Regions from separate parts of the Spirillospora sp. NPDC048911 genome, predicted to be linked through region 1. Evidence: predicted binding sites of a transcription regulator. Region 1 holds the regulator's gene; the other holds the start of a gene.
The links. Region 1 encodes HspR, which represses chaperone genes until heat shock. Its sites were predicted from a motif close to ANTTGAGTCNNNNNGACTCAANT; they were not measured.
Positions count from the first base shown of each region.

Region 2: the regulator HspR is predicted to act here: its motif matches at 4,109-4,131, upstream of lon (endopeptidase La).

Region 1 is NZ_JBICUD010000001.1:469,839-477,019, forward strand. Features, by position in the region: gene ACGFNU_RS02205 (S8 family peptidase) at 1-373, opposite strand, end outside; gene dnaK (molecular chaperone DnaK) at 830-2,695, shown strand; gene grpE (nucleotide exchange factor GrpE) at 2,692-3,342, shown strand; gene dnaJ (molecular chaperone DnaJ) at 3,445-4,617, shown strand; gene ACGFNU_RS02225 (heat shock protein transcriptional repressor HspR) at 4,620-5,066, shown strand; gene clpB (ATP-dependent chaperone ClpB) at 5,161-7,181, shown strand, end outside.
Region 2 is NZ_JBICUD010000011.1:238,948-246,128, forward strand. Features, by position in the region: gene ACGFNU_RS40290 (BTAD domain-containing putative transcriptional regulator) at 1-1,296, opposite strand, end outside; gene lon (endopeptidase La) at 1,676-4,072, opposite strand; gene ACGFNU_RS40300 (aminotransferase class I/II-fold pyridoxal phosphate-dependent enzyme) at 4,269-5,933, shown strand; gene ACGFNU_RS40305 (phosphatidate cytidylyltransferase) at 5,930-6,724, shown strand; gene ACGFNU_RS40310 (GntR family transcriptional regulator) at 6,797-7,181, shown strand, end outside.

The sequences.
Region 1 (7,181 bases):
CCTTGCTCCGCGCGTCGTCGTATCCCTGCCGGATCAGCGTCGTCACGTCGAACAGCTTCGGATCAAGGACCCGTCCGACCCGCGACGCGACATCGACCGGCGTCACGACCACATGCCCGTCCGGCCGGATCGAGGTGTGGAACAGCTTGCCGGCCCGGTCCTTGCCTGGCTTCACCGACACCAAGGGCAGTCGTCCCTTGACGGTGCTGACCTTCACCACGTCACCCGTCACCAGCGTGACCGTCCACGACTTGCCGGCCGGCAGCACGCTCGGTGGCGTGCCGGGGCCGGCGTGCGCGGTCATCGCGGGCAGCACCGCCATGCCGCCGCCCGCCAGCGCCGCGCAGAGCAGCACCCTGTGCGTTCGTCTCACCCGAACCTCCTCTTGATCATTCGCATCTCTCTTGATCACCCGAAGCCCCGTCTCGCTTTCGCGGGCATTGATCAAGAAGAAGTCCCGCCCCGGGCGGACTTCTTACGGGCGGGCTTCTGCGGCGGGCCTCTCGCAGGAGGCGGGAGCGACTCCTGCTTGAGGCGGAGCCGGCGGGGGCGGAGGTCGTCCTGCGTGAGGAAAACGGCCCTGGGAAGGGCTCAGGAGGGAACGGGAATACCCCGCTCATTCGTCCTGTTGGAGAGGACAGCAGCAAAGTTGAGTCTGGTCGACTCAAGTCATTTGACAACTTGATCCGTACCAGGCAACCTTGCGAACCAGAGACTCAGCCGGCCGCCCTCCGGGGGCGACGGCGGCCGGGTCACATACCGAGCGGCACACGAACACCAACGGCACACGAACACCGACGCAGCAGCATCACGACGGAGGACGAGAGACATGGCACGTGCGGTCGGCATCGACCTCGGGACGACCAACTCGGTCGTCGCGATCCTTGAGGGTGGCGAGCCCACCGTCATCGCCAACGCGGAGGGGTCGCGGACCACGCCGTCCGTCGTCGCCTTCGCCAAGAACGGCGAGGTCCTGGTAGGCGAGGTGGCCAAGCGCCAGGCCGTGACCAACGTTGACCGCACCATCCGGTCGGTCAAGCGCGAGATGGGCACGGACTGGAAGACCACCCTCGACGGCAAGGACTTCACCCCGCAGCAGATCAGCGCGTTCGTGCTGCAGAAGCTGAAGCGGGACGCCGAGGCCTACCTCGGTGAGACCGTCACCGACGCGGTCATCACCGTCCCGGCGTACTTCTCCGACCACCAGCGCCAGGCCACCAAGGAGGCCGGCCAGATCGCGGGCCTCAACGTCCTGCGCATCATCAACGAGCCGACGTCCGCGGCGCTGGCCTACCACCTGGAGAAGGAGAACGAGGCCACGATCCTCGTCTTCGACCTCGGTGGCGGCACCTTCGACGTCTCCCTGCTCGAGGTGGGCGACGGCGTGGTCGAGGTCAAGGCGACCTCCGGCGACAACCACCTGGGCGGCGACGACTGGGACCAGAAGGTCGTCGACTGGCTGGTCGAGAAGTTCAAGAACGCCAACGGCGTCGACCTGTCCAAGGACAAGATGGCCCTCCAGCGCCTCCGCGAGGCCGGCGAGAAGGCCAAGATCGAGCTGTCCAGCTCGACCGAGACGCAGATCAACCTGCCCTACATCACGGCGTCGTCCGAGGGTCCGCTGCACCTGGACGAGAAGCTCAGCCGCGCCGAGTTCCAGCGGCTCACCGCCGACCTGCTCGAGCGCACCAAGGCGCCGTTCAAGAACGTGCTCAAGGACGCCGGCATCACCGTCGAGGGCATCGACCAGGTCGTCCTGGTCGGCGGCTCGACCCGCATGCCCGCCGTCTCCGAGCTGGTCAAGGAGCTGACCGGCGGCAAGGAGCCCAACAAGGGCGTCAACCCCGACGAGGTCGTCGCCATCGGCGCCAGCCTCCAGGCGGGCGTGCTCAAGGGCGAGGTCAAGGACGTCCTCCTGCTGGACGTGACCCCGCTGTCGCTGGGCATCGAGACCAAGGGCGGCATCTTCACCAAGATCATCGAGCGGAACACCACGATCCCGACCAAGCGCTCGGAGACGTTCACCACCGCCGACGACAACCAGCCGTCCGTGGAGATCCAGGTCTTCCAGGGCGAGCGCGAGATCGCCGCGTACAACAAGAAGCTCGGCACCTTCCAGCTGACCGGCCTGCCGCCGGCGCCGCGCGGCGTCCCGCAGATCGAGGTCACCTTCGACATCGACGCCAACGGCATCGTCAACGTCTCCGCCAAGGACCAGGGCACCGGCCGCGAGCAGTCGATGGTCATCACGGGCGGCTCGGCGCTGCCCAAGGACGACATCGAGAAGATGATGCGCGAGGCCGAGGAGTACGCCGAGGAGGACCGCAAGCGCAAGGAGGAGGCCGAGGTCCGCAACCAGGCCGACACCCTCGCCTACTCGACCGAGAAGTTCATCCGGGAGAACGACGAGAAGGTCCCGGACGAGCTCAAGAAGGAGGTCGGGGACGCGGTCGCCGAGGTCAAGAAGAACCTCGAGGGCACCGACGTCGACGCGATCCGCACCAGCGCCGAGAAGCTGGCCCAGGTCAGCCAGAAGATGGGCGCCGCGATGTACGCGCAGAACCCCGAGGGCGCCGCGGCCGCCGATGACGCCGGGCCGACCGCCGACGCCCAGGGGGGCGAGCAGCCGCAGGACGACGAGGTCGTCGACGCCGAGATCGTGGACGACGACAAGCCGAAGGGCGGTGCCGCGTGACCAAGCCTCCTGCCGAGGGCGAGGAGCGCGAAGGTCCGGTGATCCGCGACAAGCGGCGCATCGATCCCAAGACCGGCCAGGTCCGGGAGCCGGCGGAGCAGCCGGCCCCCGGATCGCCGGGGGGCGAGGCCGCCGCGGCCGCCGCGGGCACCACGACCAGCGACGAGTCTCAGGCCCCTCAGACACAGGCCCTCAAGACGCAGCTCGACGAGCGCACCGCGGACCTCAAGCGGCTCAAGGCGGAGTACGACAACTACCGCAAGCGGGTCGAGCGCGACCGGGTGGCGGTTCGCGAGCAGGCCCTGGCCAACGTGCTCAGCGAGCTCCTTCCGGTGCTCGACGACATCGGCCGGGCCCGTGACCACGACGAGCTCACCGGCGGCTTCAAGTCGGTGGGCGAGGCGCTGGAGGCGGTCACCGGCAAGCTCGGGCTGGAACGTTTCGGCGAGAAGGGCGAGCCCTTCGACCCGGTGGTGCACGAGGCGCTCATGCACGCGTACTCGGCCGACGTGACCGAGACGAGCGTGGCGGACGTGCTCCAGCCCGGTTACCGCATCGGCGAGCGGGTCCTGCGGGCCGCGCGCGTCGCGGTGGCCGAGCCCGACCCGGGCGGCGGCGACGCCGAGACCGGCGGCGAAGGCGAGTGACCCGCGTCCGGGTGGTCCCTTTCCCTCCTGCGGGGAAGGGGACCACCCGGGCCGGGACGCAGTAGACGAAGACGTAGTGGCACTAGCAGAAAGCGGGGCGCCGTGAGCACCAAGGACTACCTGGAGAAGGACTACTACAAGGTCCTGGGTGTCTCGAAGTCCGCCTCGCAGGACGAGATCAAGAAGTCCTACCGCAAGCTGGCGCGCAAGTACCACCCGGACGCCAACAAGGGCGACACCGACTCCGAGGAGAAGTTCAAGGAGGTCTCCGAGGCCTACGACGTCCTCTCCGACGAGAAGCGCCGCAAGGAGTACGACTCCATGCGGGCCATGCCCGGCGGCTTCCGCGGCCAGCAGGGCGGCGGCTTCGGGTTCGACCTGGGCGACCTCTTCGGCCAGCCGGGCGCCGGGGGCGCCGCGGGCGGGGCGGGCGAGCGTATAGGAGACATCTTCGGCGGCCTGTTCAACCGCGGCGGCGGGGCCGGCGGCCGGACGACCGGCACGCGGCGCGCACGGCGCGGCTCGGACGTCGAGACCGAGGTGACGCTGTCGTTCGGCCGCTCGATGAACGGCGTGACCGTCCCCATCAAGCTGACCAGCGAGGCCGCCTGCCCGACCTGCCGCGGCACCGGCGCCAAGGCCGGCACCGTGCCGCGGGTCTGCCCGTCCTGCGAGGGCACCGGCCACGAGACGCGCAACCTGGGCAACTTCGGCTTCCAGGAGCCGTGCAAGGAGTGCCGCGGCCGCGGGCTCGTCGTCGACGACCCGTGCACCACCTGCCACGGCAGCGGCCGCGCGACCGGCACCCGCACGATCCAGGCCCGCATCCCGGCGGGCGTCGCCGACGGGCAGAAGATCCGGCTGAAGGGCAAGGGCGCGCCCGGCGAGAACGGCGGCCCGGCCGGCGACCTCTACGTCAACATCAAGGTGCTGCCGCACAAGGCGTTCGGCCGCAGCGGCGACAACCTGACCCTGACGGTCCCGGTGACGTTCCCCGAGGCCGCGCTGGGCGCCGAGATCAAGGTGCCCACGTTCCAGGGCCAGCCGGTGACGCTGCGCCTGCCGGAGGGCACGCCCAACGGCCGCACCCTGCGCGTGAAGGGCCGCGGCGCCCCCCGCCGCGACGGCAGCAAGGGCGATCTGCTCGTCACGATCGACGTGCAGGTGCCGCAGAAGATCGACGACACGACCCGCGAGGCGCTGGAGCGCCTGCGCGCCGCCGGCGACGGCGACGACCTGCGCAGCGAGCTGCTCCAGCAGGCCCGAGAGGAGTGATCATGGACCCGTTCGGCGACGACACCCCGGTCTATGTGATCTCGGTGGCGGCGCAACTGTCCGGCCTCCATCCGCAGACGCTGCGGACCTACGACCGGATGGGACTGGTCTCACCCGGCCGCACCGCGGGCCGCGGCCGCCGCTACTCCATGCGCGACATCGTGCTGTTGCGCGAGATCCAGCGGCTCTCCCAGGAAGAGGGCATCAACCTCTCCGGCATCAAGCACATCCTCGAACTGCAGCGCGACAACATCCACCTCCGCGAAGAGCTGGCCAAGGCGCACGCGGCCATCGAGGACCTCGCCAACGAACTCGAGTCGACCCGGGCCGTGGCGGCGCGGCTGGCGCAGCAGCGCCGGCGCGGCGACGTCCCGGACTCGCCGGGCACCGATCTCGTGCCGATCCGCCACACCGGCGTCGTGATCTGGCACGAACGCCGTTCCGACTGACCGGGTCACCACCACCGACCTCGTCACCACCACCGACTGGACTGACACCACAGATCTGACTGACCACCACAGATCACGGGGCGAACGAAGACCTATGGAAAACAAGCTGACACTGAAGAGCCGCGAAGCGCTGACGGTGGCGCTCCGCCAGGCCGCGGGCGAGGGCAACCCGCAGGTCGAGCCCCTGCATCTGCTCGCGGCGCTGCTGACCGTCCCGGAGGGCACCACGGTGCCGCTGCTGAAGACGGTCGGCGCCGACCCGCAGGCGGTGCGCCGCCGGGTGGACGAGCAGATCGCCCAGCTGCCCAAGGCCTCCGGTTCCACCGTTCCCGAGCCGCGCCTCTCCGGCCAGCTCCAGCGCGTCATCAACACCGCGCAGCACCGCGCCGAGGAGCTTGAGGACGAGTACGTCTCGACCGAGCACCTGCTGGTCGGCCTGGCCGCCGACGGGGGCCCGACGGCCGCGCTGCTGAAGGAGTTCGGCGCGACCCCGCAGGCGCTGCTCGACGCGTTCAAGGACGTGCGCGGCAGCGCCAAAGTGACGAGTGAGAGCCCTGAAGACACCTACAAGGCGCTGGAGAAGTACGGCGTCGACCTGACGGCGGCGGCCCGCGAGGGCAAGCTCGACCCGGTCATCGGCCGCGACACCGAGATCCGCCGCGTCGTGCAGGTGCTCTCCCGCCGCACGAAGAACAACCCCGTCCTCATCGGCGAGCCCGGCGTCGGCAAGACCGCCGTCGTCGAGGGACTCGCCCAGCGCATCATCGCCGGGGACGTGCCCGAGTCGCTGCGCAACAAGCGGCTGATCTCGCTCGACCTGGGCTCGATGGTCGCGGGCGCCAAGTACCGCGGCGAGTTCGAGGAACGCCTCAAGGCGGTGCTCACCGAGATCAAGGAGAGCGACGGCCAGGTCGTCACGTTCATCGACGAGCTGCACACGGTCGTCGGCGCGGGCGCGGCCGAGGGCGCGATGGACGCGGGCAACATGCTCAAGCCGATGCTGGCGCGCGGCGAGCTGCGCATGATCGGCGCGACCACGCTCGACGAGTACCGCGAGCGCATCGAGAAGGACCCGGCGCTGGAGCGCCGCTTCCAGCAGGTCTTCGTCGGCGAGCCGTCCGTCGAGGACACCATCGCGATCCTGCGCGGGCTGAAGGGCCGGTACGAGGCGCACCACAAGGTGGTGATCTCCGACGCCGCGCTCGTCGCCGCCGCGACCCTCTCCGACCGCTACATCACCGCGCGGTTCCTGCCGGACAAGGCGATCGACCTCGTGGACGAGTCGGCGTCCCGGCTCCGCATGGAGATCGACTCGCGGCCGGTGGAGATCGACGAGCTGCAGCGCGCCGTCGACCGGCTCAAGATGGAGGAGCTGACGCTCGCCAAGGAGACCGACGAGGCGTCCAAGCAGCGCCTCGTCCGGCTCCGCAAGGACCTCGCCGACCGCCAGGAGCACCTCGACTCGCTCAACGCCCGGTGGGAGCACGAGAAGGCCGGGCTCAACCGGGTCGGCGAGATCAAGGAGCGCATCGACCAGCTGCGCGGCGAGGCCGAGCGCGCCCAGCGCGACGGCGACCTGGAGACCTCCGCGCGCCTGTCGTACGGGGAGATCCCGGCGCTGGAGAAGCAGCTCGCCGAGGCGTCCGAGCAGGCCGAGACCGAGAACGCCGACGCGATGGTCAAGGAGGAGGTCGGCCCCGACGACATCGCCGACGTGGTCGCCTCCTGGACCGGCATCCCGGCGGGACGCCTGATGGAGGGCGAGACCGCCAAGCTGCTCCGCATGGAGGACGAGCTCGGCAAGCGGCTCATCGGGCAGCGCGCCGCCGTGAAGACGGTCTCGGACGCGGTGCGCCGCGCCCGCGCGGGCATCTCCGACCCCGACCGCCCCACCGGCTCGTTCCTCTTCCTGGGGCCGACCGGCGTCGGCAAGACCGAGCTGGCCAAGGCGCTCGCGGAGTTCCTCTTCGACGACGAACGGGCCATCACGCGCATCGACATGAGCGAGTACTCCGAGAAGCACTCGGTGGCCCGCCTCGTCGGCGCCCCTCCCGGCTATGTCGGCTACGAGGAGGGCGGCCAGCTCACCGAGGCCGTCCGGCGCCGTCCCTACTC
Region 2 (7,181 bases), on a different contig from region 1:
CTCGTCGGCGGGCAGCGCGTCGAGCGGCACGGCCCGCAGCGCGCCCTCGCCCGCCAGCCGCCGGCGGCTCGTGATCAGCACCGCGCAGCGCGGCTCGGCGGGCACCAGCGGGCGCAGCTGCTCCTCGTCCGTCACGTCGTCCAGGACGAGGAGGACGCGGCGGGTGGCCAGCAGCTCGCGGAACAGCGAGCCGCGTTCGTCGGCCGCCTGCGGCACGCCCGCCGGCGGCACGCCGAGCGCGTGCAGGAAGGCCGCCAGCACGTCGGCGGCGTCGGCCGTGCCGAGCCGCGCGTAGAGCTGGCCGTCGGCGTAGACCTGCCGGTTGCGGTGGGCGAGGCGCAGGGCGAGCGCGGTCTTGCCGATGCCGCCCGGCCCGGTGATCGCGATGCGCGGCGGGGCCGCCCGGGGCCCGCCCGACGCCAGGACGGCGTCCAGCTCCGCCAGCAGGTCTTCCCGGCCCACATGATCGGCGACGTCGGCCGGGAGCTGGCGCGGCACGACGTAGGGCAGGCCGCGCACGGCGTCGGCGTTCTCCGCGCCGTGCACACCCGTCAGGATCGCCCGGTGGAGCTGCTGGAGCCTGGTGGACGGCTCGATCCCCAGCTCGCTCACCATGCGCTCGCGGGCGTCCCGGAACACCGCGAGGGCGTCGGCGGGCCGGCCCGCGCGGGAGAGGACGGTCATGAGCTGGCCGCTGAAGCGCTCCCGGAGCGGATGCTCCCGGACGAGCGCGTGCAGTTCGGCGACGAGCTCGTCGTGCCGGCCCTGGGCGATGTCGGCGTCGATCCGGTCCTCCAGCGCGGCCGGCCGGAGATCCTCCCAGTCCAGCGCGGCGCGCCGTACGTAGGGCGAGGCCACGTCGGCGCACACCGGACCGCGCCACCGGGCCGTCGCCGCGTGCAGGAGCCCGGCGGCGAGCAGGTGCTCCCCCGCCGCCATGTGCCGCCTCGCCCGCTCGACCTCGCGCCGGAAGACCGAGAGGTCCAGCTGGTCGTCCGACAGCCGCAACCGGTATCCGGGCGGGATCGTGTCGATCGGCGCGGACGTGCGTTCGCCGCCCGCGCCCAGGTTGCGGCGCAGGCGGGAGACCATGCCCTGGAGCTGCACCCGCCACGAGTTGGGCGGCTCGTCCTCCCACAGCGCCCGCGCGAGCCGGTCCATCGACACGACCCGGCCGGCCTCCAGCAGGAGCAGGCCGAGCACGGCGCGCGGCTGGGGGCCGCCCACGTCCAGCGGCACGCCGTCGCGCTCGGCGACCACTGGGCCGAGGACGCGGAAGTACAGCCCACCGGGCATCGGCGTCGACCTCACGGCATGCGGAAAAGGGGCGCGGAGGCGCCCACTGTAACCGCTCCGCTCCCGCTATGCCGGAGTTCTGCCTACGCGCCGGTGATCTTCACCTCTCTCCTGCCCCCGCCTCGGCCGCCGTACGAGGCGGGGCCGTGGCCAGAACGTGGACGTCCCCGCGAACGATCGGGCGTCTTCGCGACCCGGATGCGCACCGGACCCCTCCGGTGACGCGCACCCGCAACGTGACCCCGCCCCCGCGAAGACGCCCCGTCTTGCCGTGCGCACAGAGCATCTCGCGGGCCGCTAACAATCCGCTAAGCGCCACAATCCGCCGACAACGACAGAACGCCCGTGCCTCGGCACGGGCGTTCCGTTCGTCGAACGATCAGACGGTGACGGGGGTGTCGGTGGTGGCCGGCTCCAGGGCCAGGTCCAGCACCTCACGGACGTCGCTGACGGCGAAGACCGTCATGTTCTCCAGCACCTCCGCCGGCACCTCCTCCAGGTCCGGCTCGTTCCGCTTGGGCACGATCGCGGTCGTGATGCCGAGGCGGCTGGCCGCGAGCAGCTTCTGCTTGAGCCCGCCGATCGGCAGCACCCGCCCGGTCAGGGAGACCTCACCGGTCATCGCGACGTCCGACCGGACCGGCCGCCCCGACAGGAGCGACGCCAGCGCCGTGGTCATCGTGATGCCCGCGCTCGGCCCGTCCTTCGGGATCGCGCCGGCGGGCACGTGGACGTGCACGCCGCGGTCCTTCAGGTCGCCGACCGGCAGTTCGAGCTCGGCGCCCCGCGAGCGCAGGTAGCTGAGCGCGATCCGGGCCGACTCCTTCATGACGTCGCCGAGCTGGCCCGTCAGGGTGACCCCGGTGTCGCCGGTCTCCTTGTCGGCCAGCGACGCCTCGATGTAGAGCACGTCGCCGCCCGCGCCGGTGACCGCCAGGCCCGTCGCGACCCCCGGAACGCCCGTCCGCCGTTCGGACTTGCTGAGCTCGACCTCCGGCGTGAACCGCGGCCGTCCCAGGTAGTCCTTCAGGTCCTCGGCACCGACCGTGATCGGCAGTTCGGCCTTCTCCAGCGCCACGTTCGCCGCGACCTTGCGCAGGACGCGGGCGATCGACCGGTCCAGCGACCGCACGCCGGCCTCGCGGGTGTACTCGCCCGCCAGCAGCCGCAGCGCGCCGTCCTCGAACACGACCTCGGCGGCCTCCAGCCCGGCCTTCTCCAGCTGGCGCGGCAGCAGGTGGTCGCGGGCGATCGTGACCTTCTCGTCCTCGGTGTAGCCGTCCAGCTGGACCAGCTCCATGCGGTCCAGGAGCGGCCCGGGAATCGCCTCGATCACGTTCGCCGTCGCCAGGAAGAGCACGTCGCTGAGGTCGAGCTCGACCTCCAGGTAGTGGTCGCGGAACGTGTGGTTCTGCTCGGGGTCCAGGACTTCGAGCAGCGCCGCCGTGGGGTCGCCCCGGTAGTCGGCGCCGACCTTGTCGACCTCATCCAGCAAGACCACGGGATTCATCGACCCGGCCTCGCGGATGGCCCGCACGATCCGTCCCGGCAGAGCACCCACGTACGTACGCCGGTGTCCACGGATCTCGGCCTCATCTCGCACACCGCCCAAGGCGACGCGCACGAACTTGCGCCCCATGGCCCGCGCCACGGACTCGCCAAGGGAGGTCTTGCCGACTCCAGGAGGCCCGGCCAGTGCCAGAACAGCACCGGACCTGCGCCCGCCAACAACGCCAAGCCCGCGATCCGCACGCCGCTTCCTGACGGCGAGGTACTCGATGATGCGCTCCTTCACATCGCCAAGCCCAGCGTGGTCGGCGTCCAGAATTTCTCTGGCGCCCGCGATGTCGTAGGAGTCCTCAGTCCGCTCGTTCCACGGAATATCGAGCACCGTGTCGAGCCACGTCCGGATCCACCCGCCCTCGGGCGAGGCGTCCGACGAGCGCTCCAGCTTGTCGACCTCCTTGAGCGCGGCCTCGCGCACCTTCTCCGGAAGGTCCGCGGCCTCGATCCGGGCCCGGTAGTCGTCCTCCTCGTCGGCAGGGTCGCCGTTCAGCTCGGCCAGCTCCTTGCGGACGGCCTCCAACTGCTGCCGCAGCAGGAACTCCCGCTGGGTCTTCTCCATCCCCTCCTGGACGTCCTTGCGGATCGTCTCCGCGACGTCCAGCTCAGCGAGGTGATCCCGGGCCCACCCGATGACGAGTTCGAGCCGCTCCACCACGTCCGGCGTCTCGAGCACCTCGATCTTCTGCTCGATCGACAGGTAGGGCGCGTACCCCGAGTTGTCCGCCAGAGCAGAAGGATCATCGATCTGCTGAACGACATCGACGACCTGCCAGGCGCCCCGCTTCTGCAGGATCGCGCTCACCAGGCCCTTGTACTCCTTGGCGAGCTCCTCGGCACCGCCACCGCGCACCTCGATCTCGGTGCCCTCGACCCACAGCGCCGCGCCCGGCCCCGTGGTCCCGGTGCCGATCTGCACGCGGGAGACACCTCGGACGACCGCCCCGGGCTCACCCCCGGGCAGCCGCCCCTCCTGCTCGATCACGCCCAGCGTCCCGACCGCGGCGTACTGCCCGTTGAGCCGGGGCACCAGCAGCACCCGCGGCTTGACGGCGGACCGGATGCCCGGCCCCTTCGACTGCGCCACGGCCCGAGCCGCCTCGATGGCCGCCCGCACCTCCGAGCTCTCCGACAGGTCCAGCGGAACGACCATGCCCGGCAGCACGACCCCGTCGTCCAGGGGCAGCACCGGCAGCGTCAGGGTCTCGCTCATGCTCAGCTCCAAAGTCTCGTAGGAACCCCACCCGAAGGTTGAGTCATACTCACTCAAGAAAACGGAGCACGAGTTTGTTTCCTCAGCAACGTTCGCTCTCAGCGATCACCCACCCGGGTGACGCTGAGTACGGGGGCCCGGGTTGGTGAGTACTGGTACTCAGGCGGGCGCTCGAAGGCGCGGGCAGGGTTGCGGGATGCGACAACTGGAACTACGTCTGTCGTCGGAGACGGACCTTGAGTGGATCCATCGGCTCAGGCATGAGGTGTACGCGCGAGAGCTCGGCCAGCACGTCCCCAATGCCGCCGGGGTTCTCAGCGATGACCTTGACGGGGTCTACATCGTGGCGATTCGCGATGGCGAACCGGCGGGGTTCATCAGCGTGACGCCTCCCTGGGCGGGCCGTTACTCGATCGACAAGTACCTGCGGAGGGACGAGCATCCGGGGTTGGGGGACGGGCTCTTCGAGATCCGGATTCTGGCCGTCGACCTGGAGCGGCGGGGGGAGCTGCTCGGCAAGCTGCTCATGTACGCGGCGCTTCGCTGGGTGATGGCGCACGGGGGCAGGAGCATCGTGGCCTTGGGCCGCGCCGAGCTTTTGCCGATGTACCTGGAGCTGGGGCTGACGCCTGGTGACGTGGCGGTGCGGTCGGGGGCCGTTGAGTATGAGCTTCTGACCGGGGACGTGGCCGAGCTCACCGATGGGGTCTTGGAGCGGTACGGCGCGGTGCTGCGTGAACTCCGGGGGACGGTGCGCTGGGAGTTGGAGGTCTCGTTTCTTCCTGCGGACGAGTGCGGGCATGGGGGCGCTTCCATCGGGGCGCTGGGACGCGGGTTCGAGACTTTGGACGCGCGCTGGGATGTTGTTCCAGCGGACGTGCTCGACGCCTGGTTTCCGCCGGCTCCCGGTGCGGTCGCGGCTCTCGACGGGCAGGACTGGATCGCACGGACCTCGCCCCCGGCGCAGGGCGGTGGGCTCATCGAGGAGATCGCGCTTCGCCGGGGTGTGCCCGAGGCAGCCGTTGTTCTCGGCGCGGGCTCTTCCGATCTCATTTTTCGTGCGTTCCGCAGCTGGCTGGACGCGTCCAGCCGGGTGCTCCTGATCGATCCCTGCTACGGCGAGTACGCGCACGTGGTCGAGCGGGTGATCGGCTGCCGGGCCGACCGGTTCCCGCTGCGGCGCGAGGAGGGGTGGCGGATCGATCCCGAACGCCTGGCGGGTGCTCTGCGAGCCGGTTATGACCTGGTGGTCATTGTCAATCCCAACAATCCGACGGGGGTGCATCTCGACGCGGATCAGTTGCGGGAGGTGATGGCGGGAGCTCCGGGCACGCGGTTCTGGATCGACGAGGCGTACGCCGGTTATGCCGGGCGGTCGCTGGAACCTGCCGACAACGCCGTCATCTGCACATCGCTGTCCAAGATGTACGCCCTGTCGGGTCTGCGGGCGGCCTATCTCACCGCGCCGGAGGCGATCGCGGCCGAACTGCGGCGCTGGACCCCGCCGTGGGCGGTGAGCCTGCCCGCCCAGATCGCGGCGGTGAACGCGCTGCGTGATCCGGAGTATTACGCCGCCCGCTGGGCGCAGACGGTGGCGCTGCGCGCCGAGTTGGCCGCGGGGCTGGCTGGGATCCATGAGGAGTTGCAGGTCGATGAGGCGGTGGCGAACTTCGTCCTGCTCACGCTGCCGCAGGGGGCGGCCCGGCTTGTCGACCGGTGCCGGCGGCAGGGGGTGTTCCTGCGAGACCTGTCACCGCTGTCCCCGGCGTTCGAGGGCAGAACGGTGCGGATCGCGGTACGCGACGCCAAGGCCAACGCCCGTGTGGTCGAGGCCGTCGCCGAAGCGCTGCACGTCGCGTGACCGACGTCGCCATCATCGCCGGTGTGCTGCTCGCCGGCGGCGTCGCGGCCGGACTGTCCAGGCGGCGGGAGTACGTGCTGCGGTGGTGCGCCTGGGCGGTGGGCGTGCCGGTCGTGCTCGCCGCCCTCCGGGCAGGTCCCGGCGGTGCGGCCGTCCTCGCGGGAGCGGCGGGAGTGGCCTGCGCCCTGGAGTACGGCGGGCTGACCCGCCTTCCCTGGGTTGATCGCGCCGTCCTCACCGTCGCCGTGCCCATGGTCCCGGTGACGGCTTGGGTGGCACCCGCTCAGTTGCCCCAGGTTCTCATCCTCGCCCTTGTCGCGGTCGCACTGGTGCCGGTCTTGGCCGGTGACGCCACCGGCGGGCTGTCCAGGCTGTGCTTCGGGATGCTGGGAGTGATCTGGTTCGCGCCGCTGGCCGGGGTGGTCCTGCTCGGCCCGGCGGTCCTGGCGTTGTTCGCCGCGGTGTCGATCGCCGACATCACCGCCTCGTTCGGCGGCCGGCTCCTCGGCGGGCCGTCCCTCTCCCCGCTGTCGCCGGCCAAGCACTGGAGCGGCCTGCTTGCAGGGACGGTCGCGGGTCTGGGCACGCTGGCCGTCCTGGGGGCGTTCACTCCCGCCTTGGCCATCGCGGTCGCGGCCGGCGCCCCACTGGGCGACCTCCTGGAGTCCATGGTCAAGCGGGGCGTCAAGGCCAAGGACTCCGCCTCCTGGCTGGCCGGCGCGGGCGGGCTGCTCGACCGGCTCGACTCCCTTCTGCTCTCCCTCCTGATCGCCCTGGTGCTCGGTCACTGAGCCGCGCCGGGGGTTGACACTCCTGATACCTAGACTCTTAGAGTACTAGGTAGCTAGATAAATGGAGTGCACATGATCGAGTTTCATCTGGACGAGCGGTCGGGGCTGTCGCCGTACCTGCAGCTGGTCCGCCAGGTACGGCAGGCGCTCCGGCTCGGGCTCGTCCGGGAGGGTGACCAGCTGCCCACGGTCAAGGAGGTCGTGGCCAAGCTGGCGATCAACCCCAACACGGTCCTGAAGGCCTACCGCGAGCTGGAGCACGAGGGGCTGGTGGCGGCGCGGCCGGGGGTCGGCACGTTCGTGACCGCGACGCTGACCGACGCCTCGCTGGCCGCGCACGGGCCGTTGCGGCAGGACCTGCGGCGCTGGCTGGCCAAGGCCCGGCTGGCCGGGCTGGACGAGGAGAGCATCGAGGCCCTGTTCATGACGACCTTTCGGGCCGCCGCTGAGGAGGACA